One region of the Streptomyces sp. 3211.6 genome, then DNA from elsewhere that is predicted to be linked to it. Evidence: riboswitches for the same ligand, from Rfam matches in the RefSeq annotation. Region 1 holds a riboswitch; each other region holds the start of a gene.
The links. A riboswitch is a leader RNA that binds a small molecule or an ion and turns the genes downstream of it on or off. The one in region 1 is predicted to bind thiamine pyrophosphate.
Positions count from the first base shown of each region.

Region 1 (7,096 bases):
GTCTCGCAGCCCGCCTTCTGGACGCTGTCGCGCAGCCTCAGATAATTCTCGGGGTCGAAGAACATCTGGGTGATGGCGTAGTCCGCACCTGCGCGGCACTTGTCCACGAAGTACCGGATGTCCGTATCCCAGTTGTCGGAGCGGGGGTGCATCTCGGGGAAGGCGGCGACGCCCACGCAGAAGTCGCCGGACTCCTTGAGCAGGCGGACGAGGTCGGCCGCGTAGTCCACGCCCTCGGGGTGCTTGACCCACGGGCCCATGGGGTCGCCCGGCGGGTCGCCGCGGAGCGCGAGCATGTTGCGGATGCCGGCGTCGGCGAACTGGCCGATCACGTGGCGCAGCTCGGCGATGGAGTGGTCCACGGCGGTGAGGTGCGCGACGGGGGTCAGGGTGGTGTCGGCGGCGATCTGCTGGGTGGCGCGGACGGTGCCGCCCCGGGTGGAGCCGCCGGCTCCGTACGTGACGGAGACGAAGCTCGGGGAGACCGCCTCGATCCGGCGGAGCGCGTTCCAGAGGTTGCGCTCGCCCTTCTCGGTCTTGGGGGCCCAGAACTCGAAGGAATACGAGGCTCCGGACGCGAGGAGGTCGCGGACCGTGTGTGCACGGTCCGACCAGGTGGAAGCGGTACCAAGGGCCATATGGGCAGGTTAGACGCGCCCCGCCGGACGCCGAAGCACTGTCCATCCATTGGACAGATTTTTGGACACCCGGGCGCGGGCCCGAGCGCGGCACGAGCTCCGCACGAGTGGGCTACGAGACCGGCCGCCCGGGATCCGTCACGCGAGGCGGGCGCGGACGCGCTTGGCCAGGTCGGCGGCGGCGGCCCCGGGGTCGGTGGCCTCGGTGATCGCACGGACGACCACGACGCGGGTGGCTCCGGCGTCGAGGACCTCGTCCAGGTTCGCGGCGTCGATGCCGCCGATGGCGAACCAGGGGCGGTCCTGCTCCAGGGAGGCCGCGTAGCGGACGAGGCCGAGGCCCGGGGCGTAGCGGCCGGGCTTGGTGGGGGTGGGCCAGCAGGGGCCCGTGCAGAAGTAGTCCACGCCCGGTTCGGCGACGGCGGCGTCGACCTCGGACTCGGCGTGGCAGGAGCGGCCGATCAGGACGTCCCGGCCGAGGATGGCGCGGGCGGCGGGGACGGGGATGTCGCCCTGGCCGAGGTGCAGGACGTCGGAGCCGATGGCGTGCGCGACGTCGGCGCGGTCGTTCACGGCGAGCAGCTTGCCGTGGCGGCGGGCGGCCTCGGCGAACACCTGGAGGTGTTCGAGTTCCTCGCCGGCCTCCATGCCCTTGTCGCGGAGCTGGACGATGTCGACGCCGCCGGCCAGGACGGCGTCGAGGAACTCGGGGAGGTCCCCCTGCCGCTTGCGGGCGTCCGTGCACAGGTAGAGCCGGGCGTCGGACAGCTGCTGCATGGGAGTACCCCTTGGCGGTGATGGAGTGCGGGCGGGCCGAGGTTACCCGGCCCGCCCGCATCCGTGGATCAGCCGGTCAGAGGGCGAGCGCCTGAGCGCGGCGCTTCACCTCCGTGCCGCGGTTCTCCCGCAGCGCCTGCACGGGGGTACCGGGCAGGGAGGGGTCCTCGGTGAACAGCCATTCCAGCATCTCCTCGTCGGAGAAGCGGTCGTCGCGCAGCACGGTCAGCAGGCCGACGAGCCCCTTGACGACCTTGTCGCCGTCGATGAACTGGGCCGGAACCTGCAGCGCGCGGTTCTCGCCCCGGCGTACGGCGATCAGCTGCCCTTCCTTGACCATCTGGCGGACCCGGGTCACCTCGACGTCGAGCATCTCCGCGATGTCGGGGAGGTACAGCCAGGAGGGGACTAGGGCATCGATCTTTGCGTCAATCTCGGTCACGGACACAAGCCTGCCACCTCGGCGGGGCGCCCGGTACCCGGCCCCGTCCGTCCGGGTCCGGGCCGGTGCGCGGACTGGCGTCCGGGCCGGTGGGCGGACAGGCGTCCGGGCCGGGGCCCGGGGCCGGGTGCGGGTGCGGGTGCGGGCCCGGGCACGGACCCCTGTCGGAGGGGTCCGTCAGGCGGCGGCCGATTTCAGCGGGACGCCCGGGTCGGCGACCTTGGCCGGGTCGACGGGGGTGCCCGACTCGATCAGCTTGCGCCCCTGGGCCAGGTCCCGGGGCCGGCCCACGGCCAGGACGGCGACGAGCACGTCCCCGCGCAGCCAGCACACCGACCAGGTGTCGCCGTCCGGGTCGCCGCGCCACAGCAGGGTGTCGGCGCCGCCGTGGTGGCCCGCGTACTGCACGAAGCGGCCGAACTGCTCGGACCAGAAGTACGGCACCGGGTCGTAGGCCTGGACGGCCTCCCCGGCGACGATGTTCGCCGCGACGGCGCGGGGGCCCTGGAGGGCGTTGTCCCAGTGGTGGACCAGCAGCCGGGTCCCGTAGCGGGCCGACGGGAAGGAGGAGCAGTCGCCGACGGCGTACACCCCGGGCAGCGAGGTGCGCAGGTGGGCGTCGGCGGTGACGGAGCCGTCGGGGCCCCGCTCGACGCCGCTGCCGGCGAGCCAGTCGGTGGCGGGGCGGGCGCCGATGCCGACGACGACGGCCCCGGCGGGCAGCTCGCCGCCGTCCGCGAGGAGCACCCGGCCCTCCTCGATCCCGGCCACCTTCGCGCCGGTGAGCAGGGTGGCGCCGGCGCCCTCGTACCAGCGGGCCATGGGGGCGGCGACCTCGGCGGGCAGGGCCCCGGCCAGGACCCGGTCGGCCGCCTCGACCACGGTGACGGCGCAGCCGGCCTCGCGGGCGGCGGTGGCGAACTCGGCGCCGATCCAGCCGGCCCCGACCACCACGACCCCGGGGGCGGCGGCGAGCACGGGGCGCAGCCGGGCGGCGTCGTCGAGGGTGCGCAGCAGGTGGACGCCGGGGACGCCCTCGGTGCCGGGCAGGGTCAGCGGGGTGGCGCCGGTGGCCAGGACCAGGACCTCGTACGGGACGGGTCCGGCCTCGGTGTCCAGCTCGCGGTCGGCGGCGCGCAGGCCGGTGACCTCGGTCCCCAGGCGCAGGGTGATGCGCAGGCCCTCGAAGTCGACGTCGAAGGCGGAGTCCTCGGCCTTGCCGAGCAGCACCGCCTTGGAGAGCGGGGGGCGGTCGTAGGGCTGGTGGGGTTCGGCGCCCAGCAGGGTCACGGGGCCGGTCCAGCCCTGGTCCCGCAGGGCCACCGCGGTCTGCACGCCGGCCATGCCGGCGCCGACGATCACCACGCCGGGCCCCGGCTGCTCCGTCTGTTCCGTCTGCTGCTGCGTCTGCTGCTGCGTCTGCTCACTCACACGGTCAGCCTAGCCACCTGACGACCTGTCAGGAAAGCGGGGGCCGCCCGGCGCGGGGAGGCAGCCTTACCCGCCACCGGCCCCGGGGTTAGTCTGGCCACCGTACCTATCGCGGGAGTCCGGGCGCACCGGGCTGAGAGGGAGGCTGGCCGGCCTCCGACCGTACGAACCTGATCCGGGTCATGCCGGCGAAGGGAGGGGCTGGACGCCCATGCACGCATCCGACAAGGGATCCGACCACCGGGGCCACGACGTCCGCCACGACGTCCTCGTCATCGGTGGCGGGATCATCGGCCTGGTCACCGCCTGGCGGGCGGCCCGGCACGGGCTGCGCACCGCGCTCGCCGACCCCGACCCCGGGGGCGGCGCCGCCCGGGTCGCGGCCGGCATGCTCGCCGCCGTCACCGAGCTGCACTACGGCGAGGAGACCCTGCTGGGGCTCAACCTCGCCTCCGCCGCCCGCTACCCGGAGTTCGCCGCCGAGCTCACCGAAGCCAGCGGCGGCATGGACCTCGGCTACCGCGCCTGCGGCACCCTCGCCGTCGCCCTCGACGCCGACGACCGCCTCCACCTGCGGGAACTGCACGCCCTCCAGCGGCGCTGCGGCCTGGAATCCGAGTGGCTCACCGGCCGCGAGTGCCGCCGCCTGGAGCCCATGCTCGCCCCCGGGGTGCGCGGCGGGCTGCGCGTCGACGGGGACCACCAGGTGGACCCGCGCCGCCTCGCCGCCGCCCTGCTCACCGCCTGCGAGCGGGCCGGGGTGCGCATCCACCGCGCCGGCGCACGCCGGCTGCTCGTCACCGCCGACCGGGCCCGCGGGGCGCTCCTCGACGACGGCACGGAGCTCCTCGCCGACCAGGTGGTCCTCGCAGCGGGCTCGCTCAGCGGCCGGCTGGAGGGCGTACCGGAACAGGTGCTGCCGCCCGTACGGCCGGTCAAGGGACAGGTGCTGAGGCTGGCCGTACCGCCCGCCTACGCGCCGTTCCTGTCCCGGACGGTACGGGCCGTGGTGCGCGGCAGCCACGTCTACCTGGTCCCGCGCGAGAACGGCGAGCTCGTCATCGGCGCCACCAGCGAGGAACTCGGCTGGGACACCACCGTCACCGCGGGCGGGGTCTACGAGCTGCTGCGCGACGCCCACGAGCTGGTCCCCGGCATCACCGAGCTGCCGCTGGTCGAGACCCGGGCCGGGCTGCGCCCGTGCTCCCCCGACAACGCCCCGCTGCTCGGCCCGACCGACCTGCCCGGACTGCACCTGTCCACCGGCCACTACCGCAACGGGGTGCTGCTGACCCCGCTCACCGGCGACGTGATGGCGGAGCTGCTGACCACCGGCGCCGTGCCGGAGATCGCCCGTCCGTTCTCCCCCCGCCGCTTCTCCCCCGCACGTCAGGAGTCGTACGCATGACCATCTCCGTCAACGGCGAGCCGCGCGAGGTCGCGGCCGGCACCACCCTCGACGCGGTGGTCGCCACCCTCACCACGGCCCCGTCCGGCGTGGCCGCCGCCCTCAACGAGACGGTCGTCCCACGCGGCCGGTGGTCCCTCACCCCGGTCGGCGACGGCGACCGGGTCGAGGTCCTCACCGCGGTCCAGGGAGGCTGAGCGCGATGGCCGACGACCTGTTCGCCCTGGGCGGCCGGACCTTCTCCTCCCGCCTGATCATGGGCACGGGCGGCGCCCCGAGCCTGGAGATCCTGGAACGCGCCCTGATCGCCTCCGGCACCGAGCTGACCACGGTGGCGATGCGCCGCCTGGACCCGACGGTGCAGGGCTCGGTCCTGTCGGTGCTGTCCAAGCTGGACATCGCGGTCCTGCCGAACACCGCGGGCTGCTTCACCGCCGGCGAGGCCGTCCTGACGGCCCGGCTGGCGCGGGAGGCCCTGGGCACGGACTGGGTCAAGCTGGAGGTGGTCGCGGACGAACGGACCCTGCTGCCGGACGCGGTGGAACTGCTGGACGCGGCGGAGGTCCTGGTCGACGAGGGCTTCACGGTCCTCCCCTACACCAACGACGACCCGGTGCTGGCCCGGAAGCTGGAAGACGTGGGCTGCGCGGCGATCATGCCGCTGGGCTCCCCGATCGGCTCCGGGATGGGCATCCGCAACCCGCACAACTTCGAGCTGATCGTGGAGCGGGCCGGGGTCCCGGTGATCCTGGACGCGGGGGCGGGGACGGCGTCGGACGCCGCCCTGGCGATGGAGCTGGGCTGCGCGGCGGTCATGCTGGCCTCGGCGGTCACCCGCGCCCAGGAGCCGGCCCTGATGGCGGCGGCCATGCGCGACGCCGTCTCGGCGGGCCGCCTGGCCCACCGAGCGGGCCGCATCCCGCAACGCCGCTTCGCGGAAGCCTCGTCCCCGACGGAGGGCCGCGCCACCCTGGACCCGGAGCGGCCGGCGTTCTGAGGGGGCCGCGGGGCTCGCGACGGGGGCACGCCATCTCCCCCTCGAGGGGCGGACGCGGAACGGCGCCTGCCCACCCGCCCCCGAGTGCGGGCGGTGGGATGGGGGGGCGGCGTCCCGCCGGGCGGTGACCGGACAGCCGGACAGGATCCGGGGGGCGGGGCCCCACTCGGCGGTCTCAGGGATGGGTTGGGGCTTTCCGTCAGTCTCATCGTCCTTCCGCGTCGGGCCACCCTGTCAAGGGTCGCCGCAGGCGATCGCGCAGCGACGCGACCGAAGGGAGCGCCCTTGACAGGGCGGCCCGGACCGGAAGGACAGTGGGACTGACGGGAAACCCCCAGACCGGCTCTGAGACCGCTGAACGGGGCACCGCCCTCCCCCGGCCCCGCCCGGCATCCCACCGCCGCCCCGCCCCCGCACCCCGAGCCACCGGCACCGCCTCGCCGGGCCCGCCCCCGCGCCCCCCGAGCCCCCGCCCCCGCATGTCACGGCTGCGCTGCAAGCGTGGACGCCCCGGCCGGGGGTGGCGGAGGTCCTCGTAGAATCGCCGGGTGGATACGACCCTGGATGACCCCCTCGTCGGGCGCGTGCTCGACGGCCGCTACCGCGTCGACGCGCGCATCGCCGCAGGCGGCATGGCGACGGTCTACCGGGCGCTCGACACCCGCCTCGACCGCGTCCTCGCGCTCAAGATCATGCACCCGGACCTGGCCGCCGACACGGCCTTCGTGGACCGTTTCATCCGCGAGGCGAAGTCCGTCGCACGCCTGGCCCACCCCAACGTCGTGGCCGTCTTCGACCAGGGCACGGACGGGCCGTACACCTACCTGGCGATGGAGTACATCTCCGGCTGCACCCTGCGCGACGTCCTGCGCGAGCGCGGCGCGCTCCAGCCGCGGGCCGCGCTCGACATCCTCGAACCGGTCCTCGCCGCCCTCGCCGCCGCCCACCGCGCCGGCTTCGTCCACCGGGACATCAAGCCCGAGAACGTCCTGATCGGCGACGACGGCCGGGTCAAGGTCGCGGACTTCGGCCTGGTCCGCTCCGTGGACGCCGCCACCCACACCACCGGCTCCGTCCTCGGCACCGTCTCCTACCTCGCCCCCGAGCAGATCGAGGACGGGGTCTACGACACCCGCGTGGACGTCTACGCCTGCGGCGTCGTCCTGTACGAGATGCTCACCGGCTCCAAGCCGCACACCGGCGGCACCCCGGCGCAGGTCCTGTTCCAGCACCTCAACGAGGACGTCCCGCCCCCGTCGGCCGCCGTCCCCGGGCTCCCCGCCGCACTCGACGAGCTCGTCGCCCGGGCCACCGCCCGCACTCCGGAGCTGCGCCCCACGGACGCCGCCGCCCTGCTGGGCCTGGCCCGCGAGGCGCGGGCGCGGACAGGCGAGGCCGAGCTG
Region 1 covers NZ_RBXC01000001.1:2,395,647-2,402,742, forward strand. The annotation lists gene metF (methylenetetrahydrofolate reductase [NAD(P)H]) at 1-638, opposite strand, end outside; gene thiE (thiamine phosphate synthase) at 777-1,415, opposite strand; gene BX286_RS11130 (Rv2175c family DNA-binding protein) at 1,492-1,857, opposite strand; gene BX286_RS11135 (NAD(P)/FAD-dependent oxidoreductase) at 2,035-3,288, opposite strand; TPP riboswitch at 3,390-3,502, shown strand; gene thiO (glycine oxidase ThiO) at 3,500-4,696, shown strand; gene thiS (sulfur carrier protein ThiS) at 4,693-4,893, shown strand; gene BX286_RS11150 (thiazole synthase) at 4,899-5,693, shown strand; gene pknB (Stk1 family PASTA domain-containing Ser/Thr kinase) at 6,242-7,096, shown strand, end outside.

Region 2 (7,096 bases), 1.7 Mb from region 1:
CTGGGCGCCGGCGGGCCCCCGGGCCCGCCGCCACGCCTGGGGGTGAGCTGTGTCTCCGGTCCACAATGCCGGTGTGCCGACGCTGATCGGCTCGGTACAGAGGGCGCTGCGGCTACTGGAAGCGGCGGCTTCCCATAGCGGGGGAGCCCCGGCGAAACAGCTGGCGCGCGAGGCCGGGCTCCCGCTCCCCACCGCGTACCACCTGCTGCGCACCCTGACGCACGAGGGCTATCTGCGCCGGGAGGGCGGGGTGTTCGTCCTCGGCGACGCGGCTGCCAGGCTGGGGCACGGGGGACTTCAGCAGAAACGTCGCAGCATGATCCTCGACTCGCTCGCGCACTTCCGCGACGTGGTCGGGGCCCCCGTCTACTTCGCGGTCTACCGCGAGGGTGAGATCGAGGTCGTGGGCGTCTCGGACACCCCGGCGAACCCGGCCTGTGAGGAATGGGCCGACTTCCGCGCCACCGCGCACGCGCACGCCATCGGGCAGTGCCTGCTGGGGCAGCTGGACGAGAAGACGCGCAGGGACTACTACGACCGTCACCCGGTCGAGGGCATCACGCCGTACACCGTGCGGGACATGCACGCGCTGGAGGAGCGGATCGGCTCCCTGGAGCGGATGCAGCCGGTGACCGAGCGTCAGGAGTACGCCCTGGGCACGGTGTGCGCGGCCATCCCGATCACGGCCGGCGACACCGCCGCGACCATGGCCATTTCTCTACCTGTTCACCAAGAGTCGCGCTTGCTCTGTGTAGTCGATCGACTACGGAGTGAAGTAGGCGCGCTGTTGAGCACCCTCTCCTTCTCTATCAGTATCTGAAAACTCACTCCTTGTGATCTGCTGGCGCTTCCACCACCCTTGTCAAGAGGGCCCTGGGGGATCATTCCTGGCCACTTCCACTACAGCGGGGTAGGCAATGCGCGAGTCGGTACAGGCAGAGGTCATGATGAGCTTCCTCGTTTCCGAGGAGCTCGCGTTCCGGATCCCGGTGGAACTCCGGTACGACGCCCGGGACCCCTACGCCGTACGCCTGACCTTCCACCTTCCCGGAGACGCCCCCGTGACCTGGGCGTTCGGCCGGGAACTGCTTCTCGACGGGATCAACGGGCCGTGCGGTGACGGCGATGTGCACATCGCCCCCACCGAACCGGGAGAGCTCTCGGACGTCCACATCCGCCTCCAGGTCGGCGGTGACCGGGCCCGGTTCCGGGCCGGCGCCGCTCCGCTCGTCGCGTTCCTCGACCGGACCGACCGGATCGTTCCGCTCGGGCAGGAGCGCAGCCTCGGCGACTTCGAGGAGACCCTGGACGAAGAACTCGGCAGGATCCTCGCCGAGGCGCAGCAGCAGAAGGAGCAGAACGCGGGCTGAGGGCCCCCTGCCTGCCAGGGGCCGTTCCCCGGGCCCTCAGCGCTTGCGCCGCCGGCCCCGGCCCCGGCGGGCCGGTGGCGCTTCCGGCACGGGAGCGGCCGCGTCAGGGCCGGGCCGGTCCGCGGACACCACCAGCGCCGCCAGCGCCGTGGTGACGGGGACGGAGGCCACGAGCCCGATCGAACCCACGAGGGTGCGTACGATCTCCTCCGCCACCAGCTCGCTGTTCGCCACGGTGCCCATGCTGCTGTTCGCGATGGAGAACAGCAGCAACAGGGGCAACGCGGCACCCGCGTAGGCCAGTACGAGGGTGTTGACTACGGACGCGATGTGGTCGCGCCCGATCCGGATGGCCGCCCGGTACAGCGCGCGCGGGCCCATCTTCGGGTCCGCCTGGTGGAGTTCCCAGACGGCCGAGGTCTGGGTGACCGTCACGTCGTCGAGGACGCCCAGCGATCCGATGATCACGCCCGCGAGCAGCAAACCGCTCATGTCGATGTCCGGGTAGAGCCCGTGGATCAGCCCGGTGTTGTCGTCCGTGTTCCCGCTCAGGAACGCCCAGTCGATGAACAGCGAGCCCAGCAGGCCGATCAGCAGCAGGGAGACCAGGGTGCCGAGGACGGCGACCGAGGTGCGCGCCGTCAGGCCGTGGCACATGTAGAGGGCGATCAGCATGATCGCGCTGGCCCCGACGACCGCGACGACCAGAGGGTTGGAGCCCTGGAGGATCGCCGGGAGGATGAACAGGGTCAGCACCCCGAAGCTGACCACGAGCGCGATGAGTGCGAACAGCCCGCGCATCCGGCCGACGACCACCACGGCGACCGCGAAGATGCCCGCGAGCAGGGTCATCGGGAACTTCCGGTTCAGGTCGATCACGGAGTACTGGAGGTCGCGCGGCGCGTCCGGCGCGTAGGCGACCACCACTTCCTGGCCCTTCGCGAGCTGCCGCGGCGCACCGGGCTGGACGATCTCGAAGAAGACGCGGCCCTTCTCCGGTCCGGTGCCCACCTCGACGGTCGCCCTCTTGCACGCACCGCCCGGCGCCGCTTGCGACGCGCCCCCGGGGGCGGCGGCGTTGCCGGAGGGGGGAACCTGCGCGGCGTTCACCGACTTGCAGTCGATGTCGGCGAGCGCGACCACCTTGCCCTGCTGCGTCTGGCGGTCGAAGCCCACTCCGGTCCGCTCGTGGGCGGGGGCGCCCCCGGGCCACAGCACCACGAGGCCGACGAAGACGGCGGCGGCGAAGGGGATCAGTACGGCGGAGATCACCCGGCGCAGGTGCTTGGAGACCGGGGCGGCGGGACCGTGCCCATGGGAATGCCCGTGGCCGTGGGAATGCCCGGGTGGGCTCCCGGCCGGATGCCCGTGGGAGGCGTGCTCGTGACCGGTGTGGCCACGGGGCTCTGTGGGCTCGTTGGGGGGCGGCGGCGAGGTCGTCACCGGCAGATCATCGCAAGAGATGAGGGGGCCCACTGTTCAGCACGCCACAGATGACGCTAGCGTGGGGGCTACTTTGCACAACGCGGGAGCTCGGAGCACCGGGCTGAGAGGGCGCTGATCACCGTACGCGCAGGAGATTGCGTACGGGAGGAGGCTGCGTCGACCGCCGAACCTGTTACCGGGTAATGCCGGCGTAGGGAGATCAGGTCTCATGACCATTCAGGATGCACGCACGCCTGCCGTCGGCGAGAACGCCGACGGCCAGACCGAGCGCCAGCCCGGCTGGCACAAGGGATACCTGCCGGGTTCCCGCCCCGACATCCGGGTGCCGGTCCGCCAGGTCCACCTCACCAACGGCAAGGACGTCACGCTCTACGACACGTCCGGTCCGTACACCGACCCGCAGATCGAGACGGACGTGCGCCGCGGCCTGCCGCCGCTGCGCGAGAACTGGATCATCGGCCGCGGCGACACCGAGGAGTACGCGGGCCGCCCCGTGCGCCCCGAGGACGACGGGATCAAGCACACCTCGCCGCGCGGCGGCCTCAAGAACCTCGACGCGGTCTTCCCCGGCCGCCCGCGCCTGCCGCGCCGCGGCCGCGGGGGCCAGGCCGTCACGCAGCTCGCGTACGCCCGCCGGGGGGAGATCACCCCGGAGATGGAGTACGTCGCGATCCGCGAGAACGTCTCCCCGGAGGTCGTCCGCGAGGAGATCGCCGCGGGCCGCGCGGTGCTCCCGGCCAACGTGAACCACCCGGAGATCGAGCCGATGATCATCGGCAAGCGGTTCCTGGTGAAGGTCAACGCCAACATCGGCAACTCCGCTGTCACCTCCTCCATCGAGGAGGAGGTCGACAAGATGACCTGGGCCACCAAGTGGGGCGCGGACACGGTCATGGACCTCTCGACCGGCCGCAACATCCACACCACGCGCGAGTGGGTCCTGCGCAACTCCCCCGTCCCGATCGGCACCGTGCCGCTCTACCAGGCGCTGGAGAAGGTCGACGGCCGGGCCGAGGACCTGACCTGGGAGATCTACAAGGACACGGTCATCGAGCAGGCCGAGCAGGGCGTCGACTACATGACGGTCCACGCCGGCGTGCTGCTGCCGTACGTGCCGCTGACCGCCCGCCGCAAGACCGGCATCGTCTCGCGCGGCGGCTCGATCATGGCCGCCTGGTGCCTGGCGCACCACAAGGAGAACTTCCTCTACACGAACTTCGAGGAGCTCTGCGAGATCCTCGCGGCGTACGACGTCACGTACTCGCTGGGCGACGGCCTGCGCCCCGGCTCCATCGCGGACGCCAATGACGCCGCACAGTTCGCGGAGCTGAAGACGCTGGGCGAGCTGAACACGATCGCCAAGCGGCACAACGTGCAGACGATGATCGAGGGCCCGGGCCACGTCCCGATGCACAAGATCAAGGAGAACATCGACCTTCAGCAGGAGATCTGCGAGGAGGCGCCGTTCTACACGCTCGGCCCGCTCACCACGGACGTGGCGCCCGCCTACGACCACATCACCTCCGGCATCGGCGCCGCGATGATCGCCTGGTGGGGCACCGCGATGCTCTGCTACGTGACGCCGAAGGAGCACCTGGGCCTGCCCAACCGCGACGACGTGAAGACCGGCGTCATCACGTACAAGATCGCGGCGCATGCGGCGGACCTGGCCAAGGGCCACCCGGGCGCCCAGGAGTGGGACGACGCCCTCTCGGACGCCCGGTTCGAGTTCCGCTGGGAGGACCAGTTCAACCTGGCCCTCGACCCGGACACGGCCCGCGAGTTCCATGACGAGACGCTTCCGGCCGAGCCGGCCAAGACCGCGCACTTCTGCTCCATGTGCGGTCCGAAGTTCTGCTCGATGAAGATCTCGCAGGACATCCGCCGTGAGCACGGCGGTGACCTGAAGGCCGAGGAGATCGAGGCGGGGATGGCGGAGAAGTCCGCCGAATTCGCCGCCTCGGGCAACCGCGTCTACCTGCCTCTGGCGGACTGACCCGGCCGGACGAGCCGTCCCGCGACCTCTTGGGGGAGGCGCGGGACGCATCCGCTGAGTCGCCGGGCCGTGGACTAGGCCGAAGTCGGCGATGTTTCACGTGAAACAGCCGGTTTCACGTGAAACACCGCCCGGCCCAGCTTCTTCCGAGCGAAGTCCAGGTTCCCCACGACGCGTTCGCGGTGCTCGTCGGGCAGCTTCCCCTCGCTCAGCAGGCGCTCGCAGCACTCCAGGGACTCGCGGTACTCGCCGACCCAGTACGCGGCGATGGCGAGTTCGTCGAGGGCGCGCCACTCGTGCCAGGCGTACTCCACGAACAGGATGTCCTTCGGGTAGGGGATCCGGGCGGCCTCCTTGGCGAACATGTAGGCCAGTGGCCATCGCTCCTCCACTCGGCAGAGACCCGCCAGATCTCCGATCGCCTCGGCGCGCGACGGGCGGCTCTCGAAGGCCCGCAGGTAGCGGTCCATCACCTCGGCAGAGGGCCGTCCCAGCCTCGCGGCGGCCCGTGCGGCGTAGACCCGCGCGAGGTAGGTCTCCTCGTAGAAGCCGACCATGGCCGCCCGGCGGTCGTAGGCGGCGAGGGACTTCTCCTGCTCGCCCGCGTCGCGCCAGCTCTGCCCGAGGTAGAACATGTAGCGGGCGTTCTCGGGCTCTTTGACCAGCCCCTGTTCGAGGACCGCCGCGTCGCGCAGGTACTTCTGACGCTGACCTTCCTCGCGGAGCCGGGCACCTCCGCCGATGCTGAGGATGTGGACGCCTTCGAGCGTTCCGAGGCTGTACTCGCCGCCGCAGTCGATGTACTCGTGGAGCACGCCGACATAACGCCAGGGCAGCCGGGTGGAGACGAGTGCCGCCCGGTAGTGGACGATCGGGCCGTCGTGCAGGGCGATCCGGTAGGCGTCGAGGGTCAGCTCCGGCATCCGGAACCCGGGTTCTGCCTCCATCGCGTCGTCGGCGTCGATGAACAGCAGGTAGTCGGCACTGTCGCGGGCGAGCTCGATGGCCTCGGTCCTGCTGCCGTCGAAGCCCTTCCACGGGCGTTCGTAGAGGGTGCCGGGGAGGTCCCCGAAGCAGTCCCGGATGACGTCCTGGGTGCCGTCGGTCGAGCCGGTGTCCACGATCACCCAGGTGTCGATCAGCGGGCGTACCGAATCGAGGCATTTCCGGATGGTGGGGGCCTCGTCCTTGACGATCATGTTCAGACAGACTTTTGGTCTCACGGGTCCCGTCCGCTGGTGTGGGCCGTACGTTCTCGCGGCCGGCCGGGTCGGCTGGATCGTCGGGGACTTTAGGGAGCGGGGGCAGCGTGCCGGGGGGCGGCACGCCGGGAAAGTCTGAGTTGGCCCGATTGGCGGCACGGGGTGAGCCGAGGCGCCGACACGGTCCTCGCCCGGCGGTCGACGCGGACCGCCAGGCCGCCCGTCCGGACCGGACCGCTCCGGACCTCAGTCCGGCCGGTGCTCCGGGCCGCCGAAGTCCGGGCTGGTGAAGTCCGGGCTGGAGTAGCCGGGCCGCGCTCCCGGCGCGCCGTCGGACGGGCTGCTGAAGTCGGGCCGGGTGTATCCCAGCTGGGGGATGCGCCCAGCCCCCGGCGTACGGGGCACCGGGTAGCCCGTCCCGGCGGTGGGGTCGGCCAGCGCGTCGCGCAGGAACGGCATGATGCCCCGTTCCAGCAGCGCGTTGCGCCAGGCCTCCCGGGCCCGCGCGAGATCGTCGGGTATCGGCACGCTCTCCTCCGCGGCCACCTCGGTGGAGCTGTTGCGGAGGGCCGCCACGAGGAGCGAGACCACCGCGAAGACCAGGGCGACCACGGTGAGCCCGCCGAACAGCCAACCCGCCGTCAGCATCGTGCGTGCGAAGGCAGGTTCGGGATCGACGGCCTTCAGGCAGTAGCCCACCAGCAGGAAGATCAGCATGGCGGCGCCCGCCAGGACCGGTGCGAGGACGGCGACCACGGCACTCACGCCCGCGCCCCCGCCGTCGCCCTGGCCGTCGCCGTCCTCGGCGGTGTCCACGTCGGTGTTCGCGCGGCCCGACAGGGCCTCGTCGCGCAGTTCCTCCCGGACCTTCACGTAGTGGGTGTACTCGGCGGCAGCGGCGGCGGTCAGGAGTGCGATGGCGCTCAGGGCCATGGTGCGCAGTTGTTCGGCGTTCAGCCGTTCGCCGAGGGCGGCGAGCTCGGGCCGTTCGTCCGCCGTGCGCAGCGCCTCGTCGAGGAGCCGGTCGAATTCGGGTCGGTCTTCGGTGAGCAGGTGCGGACCGCTGGTCATGTGCATCCCCC
Region 2 covers NZ_RBXC01000001.1:4,102,266-4,109,361, forward strand. The annotation lists gene BX286_RS18920 (IclR family transcriptional regulator) at 74-820, shown strand; gene BX286_RS18925 (SsgA family sporulation/cell division regulator) at 918-1,370, shown strand; gene BX286_RS18930 (YibE/F family protein) at 1,407-2,846, opposite strand; TPP riboswitch at 2,886-3,030, shown strand; gene thiC (phosphomethylpyrimidine synthase ThiC) at 3,025-4,812, shown strand; gene BX286_RS18940 (glycosyltransferase) at 4,887-6,011, opposite strand; gene BX286_RS18945 (hypothetical protein) at 6,261-7,091, opposite strand.
Region 2: another riboswitch for thiamine pyrophosphate. It lies ahead of thiC (phosphomethylpyrimidine synthase ThiC); the one in region 1 lies ahead of thiO (glycine oxidase ThiO).

Region 3 (7,096 bases), 3.3 Mb from region 1:
GCGTCCGAGATCGAGCCCGGCAAGACCGTCCAGGCGTTCGTGGACGAGGCCAACGCCAACCTCGGCGAGAAGATCGTCCTGGACCGCTTCGCGGCGTACGAGGGTGCCTTCGTGGCCTCCTACATGCACCGCACCATGCCCGACCTGCCGCCGCAGATCGGTGTCCTGGTCGAGCTGGACAAGGCCGACGCCGACCTGGCCAAGGGCATCGCCCAGCACATCGCCGCCTTCGCGCCGAAGTACCTCACCGCCGAGGACGTCCCGGCCGAGATCGTCGAGTCCGAGCGCCGCGTCGCCGAGGAGACCACCCGCGCCGAGGGCAAGCCCGAGGCCGCGATCGCCAAGATCGTCGAGGGTCGCGTCAACGGCTTCTTCAAGGACGCCACGCTGCTCGGCCAGCCGTACGCGCTGGACAACAAGAAGTCCGTCCAGAAGGTTCTGGACGAGGCCGGTGTCACCCTGAAGCGCTTCGCCCGCATCAAGGTCGGCATCTGAGTCCGTCCGTACGCGACGGACACCGGACCCCGATAGGGTCTGAGGCAGTCGTCCACGCTTGCGCCGGACGACCGCAGATCTGACGAGGAGGCCATTGCCGCAGAGGGAACCGCGAGGACCCACCGGCAATGGCCTTCTTCGTATGTGCACGAGGAGATCTCCATGAATCAGGGCGTGGACCCCCACACCGCATCCCACGACAAGAGCGACCACGACAAGAAGGGTCGCCGCTTCATGCTGAAGCTGTCCGGCGAAGCCTTCTCCGGCGGCGGCGGGCTGGGTGTCGACCCTGACGTCGTGCACGCCATCGCCCGCGAGATCGCGGCCGTGGTCCGAGACGGCGCCGAGATCGCGGTCGTCATCGGCGGCGGCAACTTCTTCCGCGGCGCCGAGCTGCAGCAGCGCGGCATGGACCGGGCGCGGTCCGACTACATGGGCATGCTCGGCACCGTCATGAACTGCCTCGCCCTCCAGGACTTCCTGGAGAAGGAGGGCATCGACAGCCGCGTCCAGACCGCCATCACCATGGGCCAGGTCGCGGAGCCGTACATCCCGCTGCGCGCCGTCCGCCACCTGGAGAAGGGCCGCGTCGTCATCTTCGGCGCCGGTATGGGCATGCCGTACTTCTCCACCGACACCACGGCCGCCCAGCGTGCCCTGGAGATCGACGCCGAGGCCCTGCTCATGGGCAAGAACGGCGTCGACGGGGTCTACGACTCCGACCCGAAGACCAACCCGGACGCGGTGAAGTTCGACGCGCTGGGGTACAACGAGGTGCTGTCCCGGGACCTCAAGGTCGCCGACGCCACGGCCATCACGCTGTGCCGCGACAACCTGCTGCCGATCCTGGTCTTCGAACTGCTCGCCGAGGGCAATATCGCCCGCGCCGTCAAGGGTGAGAAGATCGGCACGCTCGTGAGCGACCAGGGCACCCGGGCCTGAGCCCGTCGCACCGGGCCCCCCGGGGCCCGGTCCGGGCGGCCCGCGCACCGCCCCGCCCGCCTGAACCATCCATATCTGACATGCAGGAGCACGTGGTGATCGAAGAAATCCTCCTCGAGGCCGAGGAGAAGATGGAGAAGGCCGTCGTCGTCGCCAAGGAAGACTTCGCCGCGATTCGCACGGGCCGTGCGCACCCGGCGATGTTCAACAAGATCGTGGCGGACTACTACGGTGCCATCACGCCCATCAACCAGCTCGCCTCCTTCTCGGTGCCCGAGCCGCGCATGGCCGTCGTGACCCCGTTCGACAAGAGCGCCCTGCGCAACATCGAGCAGGCCATCCGCGACTCCGACCTGGGCGTCAACCCCAGCAACGACGGCAATATCATCCGGGTGACCTTCCCCGAGCTGACGCAGGACCGCCGCAAGGAGTACATCAAGGTCGCCAAGAACAAGGCCGAGGACTCCCGCGTCTCCATCCGCTCCGTGCGCCGCAAGGCCAAGGACGCCCTCGACAAGCTGGTCAAGGACAAGGAGGCCGGCGAGGACGAGGTGCGCCGCGCCGAGAAGGAGCTCGACGACACCACCGCGAAGTACGTCGCGCAGGTGGACGAGCTGCTCAAGCACAAGGAAGCCGAGCTCCTCGAGGTCTGATGAACGACTCTCCCTGGGCCGCTGAGCCGGTACCGGCGGGTCCCGCATACGATGCGCTGGTGGGCCCGCAGACTGCGCCCATGCCCATCGTGCCCGATGCCGCCGGCCGTGCGTTCGACGACCGGGAAGCACGCGATCGGGGGGCCGCCTTCGCCGGCGGCCCCCCGCTCCGTACCGAGATGCCGTTGCAGGAGCCCATGCCCAGCCCCCCGCCCCCGCCTTCGCAGGCACCGCAGGACGCCTCGCCCCCGCCGCAGAAGAAGCGCGCGGGGCGGGATCTGCGGGCCGCCATAGGGGTCGGCGTCGGCCTCGGCGCGGTGATCTTCGCTTCGCTGTTCATCGTCAAGGCCGTCTTCGTCGGCGTGATCGTCGTCGCCGTCGTCGTCGGTCTGTGGGAGCTCACCTCCCGGCTCCAGGAGAAGAAGGGCATCAAGGCCCCGCTGGTCCCGCTCGCGGTCGGCGGCGCGGCGATGGTCATCGCCGGCTTCGTCCGGGGGGCCGAGGGCGCCTGGGTCGCCATGGCCCTGACCGCGCTGGCGGTGCTCGTCTGGCGGATGACGGAACCGCCCGAGGACTACCTCAAGGACGTCACCGCGGGCGTCTTCGCGGCGTTCTACGTGCCCTTCCTGGCCACGTTCGTCGCGATGCTGCTCACGGCCGAGGACGGCCCGCAGCGGGTGGTGACCTTCCTCCTGCTGACCGTCGTCAGCGACACCGGGGCGTACGCCGTCGGCTGGCGCTTCGGCAAGACCAAGCTGGCACCCCGCATCAGCCCCGGGAAGACCCGCGAGGGACTCCTCGGCGCCGTGGCCTTCGCCATGGGGGCCGGTGCGCTGTGCATGGAGTTCCTGATCGACGGGGGCTCCTGGTGGCAGGGCCTGCTGCTGGGCCTGGCCGTCGCCGTCAGCGCCACCCTGGGCGACCTGGGCGAGTCGATGATCAAGCGCGACCTCGGCATCAAGGACATGGGGACGCTGCTCCCGGGCCACGGCGGCATCATGGACCGCCTCGACTCGCTGCTCCCGACGGCCCCGGTCGTCTGGCTGCTGCTGGCGGCCTTCGTCGGCACCGGCTGACGGGTCCGGGCCGGGTTATCCTGGAGGGCGCGCCGCCTTCACGCGGCGCGCCCTTTCCGTCCGGCGGCCGAGAGCCGCAGCGGACCGGCCCTGCACGCGCGGGGTGACCCCCACCCCGTCGTACCGAGGAGTACCGCATGGCCCCCCGTCCCGCTCCGGGTGAGCTCACCTTCGTCGCTCCGCGAGGGGCCAAGAAGCCGCCCCGGCACCTGGCCGACCTCACCCCGGCCGAGCGCCGCGAGGCGGTCGCCGCGATCGGCGAGAAGCCGTTCCGGGCCAAGCAGCTCTCCCAGCACTACTTCGCCCGCTACGCCCACGACCCGGCGGAGTGGACCGACATCCCGGCGGCCTCGCGCGAGAAGCTCCAGCAGGAGCTGCTCCCCGAGCTGATGAACGTCATCCGGCACATCAGCTGCGACGACGACACGACCCGCAAGACCCTGTGGAAGCTGCACGACGGCACCCTCGTGGAGTCCGTCCTGATGCGCTACCCGGACCGGGTCACCATGTGCATCTCCTCGCAGGCCGGCTGCGGTATGAACTGCCCGTTCTGCGCCACCGGCCAGGCCGGCCTCGACCGCAACCTCTCCACCGCCGAGATCGTGCACCAGATCGTCGACGGCATGCGCGCCCTGCGTGACGGCGAGGTCCCCGGCGGCCCGGCCCGCCTGTCCAACATCGTCTTCATGGGCATGGGCGAGCCGCTCGCGAACTACAACCGCGTCGTCGGCGCCATCCGCCGGCTCACCGACCCCGAGCCCGACGGGCTGGGCCTGTCGCAGCGCGGCATCACGGTCTCCACCGTCGGCCTGGTTCCGGCCATGCTGCGGTTCGCCGACGAGGGCTTCAAGTGCCGCCTCGCCGTCTCCCTGCACGCCCCGGACGACGAGCTGCGCGACACCCTCGTCCCCGTGAACACCCGCTGGAAGGTCCGTGAGGTCCTCGACGCGGCCTGGGAGTACGCGGAGAAGTCCGGCCGCCGGATCTCCATCGAGTACGCCCTGATCCGCGACATCAACGACCAGGCCTGGCGCGGCGACCTCCTCGGCCGCCTGCTCAAGGGCAAGCGGGTGCACGTCAACCTGATCCCGCTGAACCCGACGCCCGGCTCGAAGTGGACCGCCTCGCGCCCCGAGGACGAGAAGGCCTTCGTCGAGGCCATCGCCCGGCACGGCGTGCCCGTGACCGTCCGGGACACCCGCGGCCAGGAGATCGACGGAGCGTGCGGACAGCTCGCGGCGAGCGAGCGGTAGTCTGGCCCGCGTACATCTGCATATTCCGACAGGGGAGCGCCACAGCGCTGAGAGTGCGGCAACACGTTTTTGGATCGAGCACCGTGGCCGCAGACCCTCTGAACCTCGCCCAGGTCATTCTGGGTAGGAAGTTCGGTCACCACCTCAAGCTGTTGCGCCCTGCCCGGGCGCCGCGCTCCACCAGAGCGCCCGGGCGGGGCCGCGTCTTCTCCTGGTCATACCCAGGAGGAATCAACCGTGAGCACCACCAAGAAGATCGCGGGTGCGGCGCTGGCCGCCGCCCTCGGCGTCGGCACGCTGACCGCGTGCGGCGGCGGCAGCAAGGACGAGGGCGGGGCCGCCGCGAGCGGATCGCCGAAGTCCAAGACCGTCACCCTCGTCTCGCACGACTCCTTCAACGTCAGCGAGCCGGTCCTCAAGGAGTTCGAGCAGCAGAGCGGCTACACCGTCAAGGTGCTGAAGTCCGGGGACGCCGGCGCCGCCCTCAACCAGGAGATCCTCACCAAGGGCTCCCCGCGCGGCGACGTCTTCTTCGGCGTCGACAACACGCTCCTCTCGCGCGCCCTCGACAACGGGATCTTCACCCCGTACGAGGCCAAGGGCCTGGCGGAGGTCAAGCCCGAGTTCGTCCTCGACCGGCAGCACCGCGTCACCCCGGTCGACTCCGGCGACATCTGCGTCAACTACGACAAGGCCTACTTCGCCGACAAGAAGATCGCCCCGCCGCAGACCCTGGACGACCTGGTCAAGCCCGAGTACAAGAACCTGCTGGTCACCGAGAACGCCGCGACCTCCTCGCCCGGCCTCGGCTTCCTCCTCGCCTCCGTCGGCAAGTACGGCGATGGGGGCACCTCCCAGGGCGAAGCCTCTGGGGGAGGCTGGAAGGAGTACTGGAGCAAGCTCAAGGCCAACGGCGTCGAGGTCGTCGACGGCTGGGAGCAGGCCTACAACGAGCGCTTCTCCGGCTCCGCGGGCGGCAAGAAGGCCAAGGGCGACCGCCCGCTGGTCGTCTCCTACGCCTCCAGCCCGCCGGTCGAGGTCCTCTACGGCGAGCCCCAGCCGGCCGAGGCCCCCACGGGCGTGGCCACCGGAACCTGCTTCCGCCAGGTCGAGTTCGCGGGCCTGCTGAAGGGCGCGAAGAACGAGGAGGGCGGCAAGGCCCTCATCGACTTCCTGATCGGCAAGAAGTTCCAGGAGGACATGCCGCTCCAGATGTTCGTGAACCCGGTGGTCAAGGACGCGAAGCTGCCGGAGGTGTTCACCAAGCACGGCGTGGTCGTCGAGAAGCCGGAGAACGTGGCCCCCGAGGCCATCGCCAAGAACCGTGACCAGTGGGTCAAGGCATGGTCCTCGATCGTCGTGAAGTAGTACGCGACGGCGCCCCGGCGGAGGGCGGGCGGGCCACCGCCGTCAGGATGGCCCTGATGGCCGTGCCGCTCGCCTTCTTCGGGCTGTTCTTCGCCTACCCCGTGGCCGCCATCGTCGGCCGCGGGCTCAAGACCGGGGAGGGCTGGCAGTTCGGCCGGATCGGCGAGGTGCTCGCCCAGCCGGACATCGCCGACGTGCTCTGGTTCACCACCTGGCAGGCGCTCGCCTCGACCGCGCTCACCCTGATCGTCGCGCTGCCCGGCGCCTACGTGTTCGCGCGCTTCTCCTTCCCCGGCAAGCAGCTGCTGCGGGCCCTGGTCACCGTCCCGTTCGTGCTGCCGACCGTGGTCGTCGGCACCGCCTTCCTGGCCCTGGTCGGGCGCGGGGGGCTGCTGGACGAGGTGTGGGGCGTGCGGCTGGACACCACCGTCTGGGCGATCCTGCTCGCCCACGTGTTCTTCAACTACGCCGTCGTCGTCCGCACGGTCGGCGGGCTCTGGGCGCAGCTGGACCCGCGCCAGGAGGAGGCCGCCCGGGTGCTGGGCGCCGGGCGGTTCGCGGCCTGGCGGCGGGTGACCCTGCCGGCGCTGGCCCCGGCGGTGGCCGCCGCCGCGCTGATGGTGTTCCTGTTCACCTTCAGCTCCTTCGGCGTCGTGCAGATCCTCGGCGGGCCCTCGTACGCCACGCTGGAGGTCGAGGTCTACCGGCAGACGGCGCAGCTGCTCGACCTGCCGACGGCCGCGGTGCTGACGCTGGTCCAGTTCGCCGCCGTCGGGGTGATCCTCGGGGTGCACGCCTGGACCGTGCGGCGCAGGGAGACCGCGCTGCGGCTGGTCGACCCCGCGCGCACCGCGCACCCGCCGCGCGGCTGGGCGCAGCGCGGGCTGCTGGGCGGGGTGCTGCTGACGGTGGCGCTGCTGATCGTGGCCCCGCTCGCGGTGCTGGTGGAGCGGTCCCTCGATGCCCCCGGCGGGTACGGGTTCGGGTTCTACCGGGCGCTCCAGGAGGCCGGTGCCGGGGGCGGAACGTTTCTGGTGCCGCCGCTGGAGGCCATCTGGAACTCCCTCCAGTACGCGCTCGCCGCCACCGGGATCGCCCTGGCCGTCGGCGGCCTCGCGGCCGCGGCGCTGGCCCGGCGGGCGGGCCGCTTCGTCCGGGGCTTCGACGCGCTGCTGATGCTGCCCCTCGGGGTGTCCGCCGTGACGGTGGGCTTCGGGTTCCTGATCACCCTGGACCGGCCGCCGCTGGACCTGCGGACCTCCTGGATCCTGGTGCCGCTGGCCCAGGCGCTGGTCGGGGTGCCGTTCGT
Region 3 covers NZ_RBXC01000001.1:5,671,939-5,679,034, forward strand. The annotation lists gene tsf (translation elongation factor Ts) at 1-495, shown strand, start outside; gene pyrH (UMP kinase) at 658-1,437, shown strand; gene frr (ribosome recycling factor) at 1,533-2,090, shown strand; gene BX286_RS26375 (phosphatidate cytidylyltransferase) at 2,090-3,166, shown strand; gene rlmN (23S rRNA (adenine(2503)-C(2))-methyltransferase RlmN) at 3,304-4,419, shown strand; TPP riboswitch at 4,440-4,567, shown strand; gene BX286_RS26385 (thiamine ABC transporter substrate binding subunit) at 4,657-5,787, shown strand; gene BX286_RS26390 (iron ABC transporter permease) at 5,844-7,096, shown strand, end outside.
Region 3: another riboswitch for thiamine pyrophosphate. It lies ahead of BX286_RS26385 (thiamine ABC transporter substrate binding subunit); the one in region 1 lies ahead of thiO (glycine oxidase ThiO).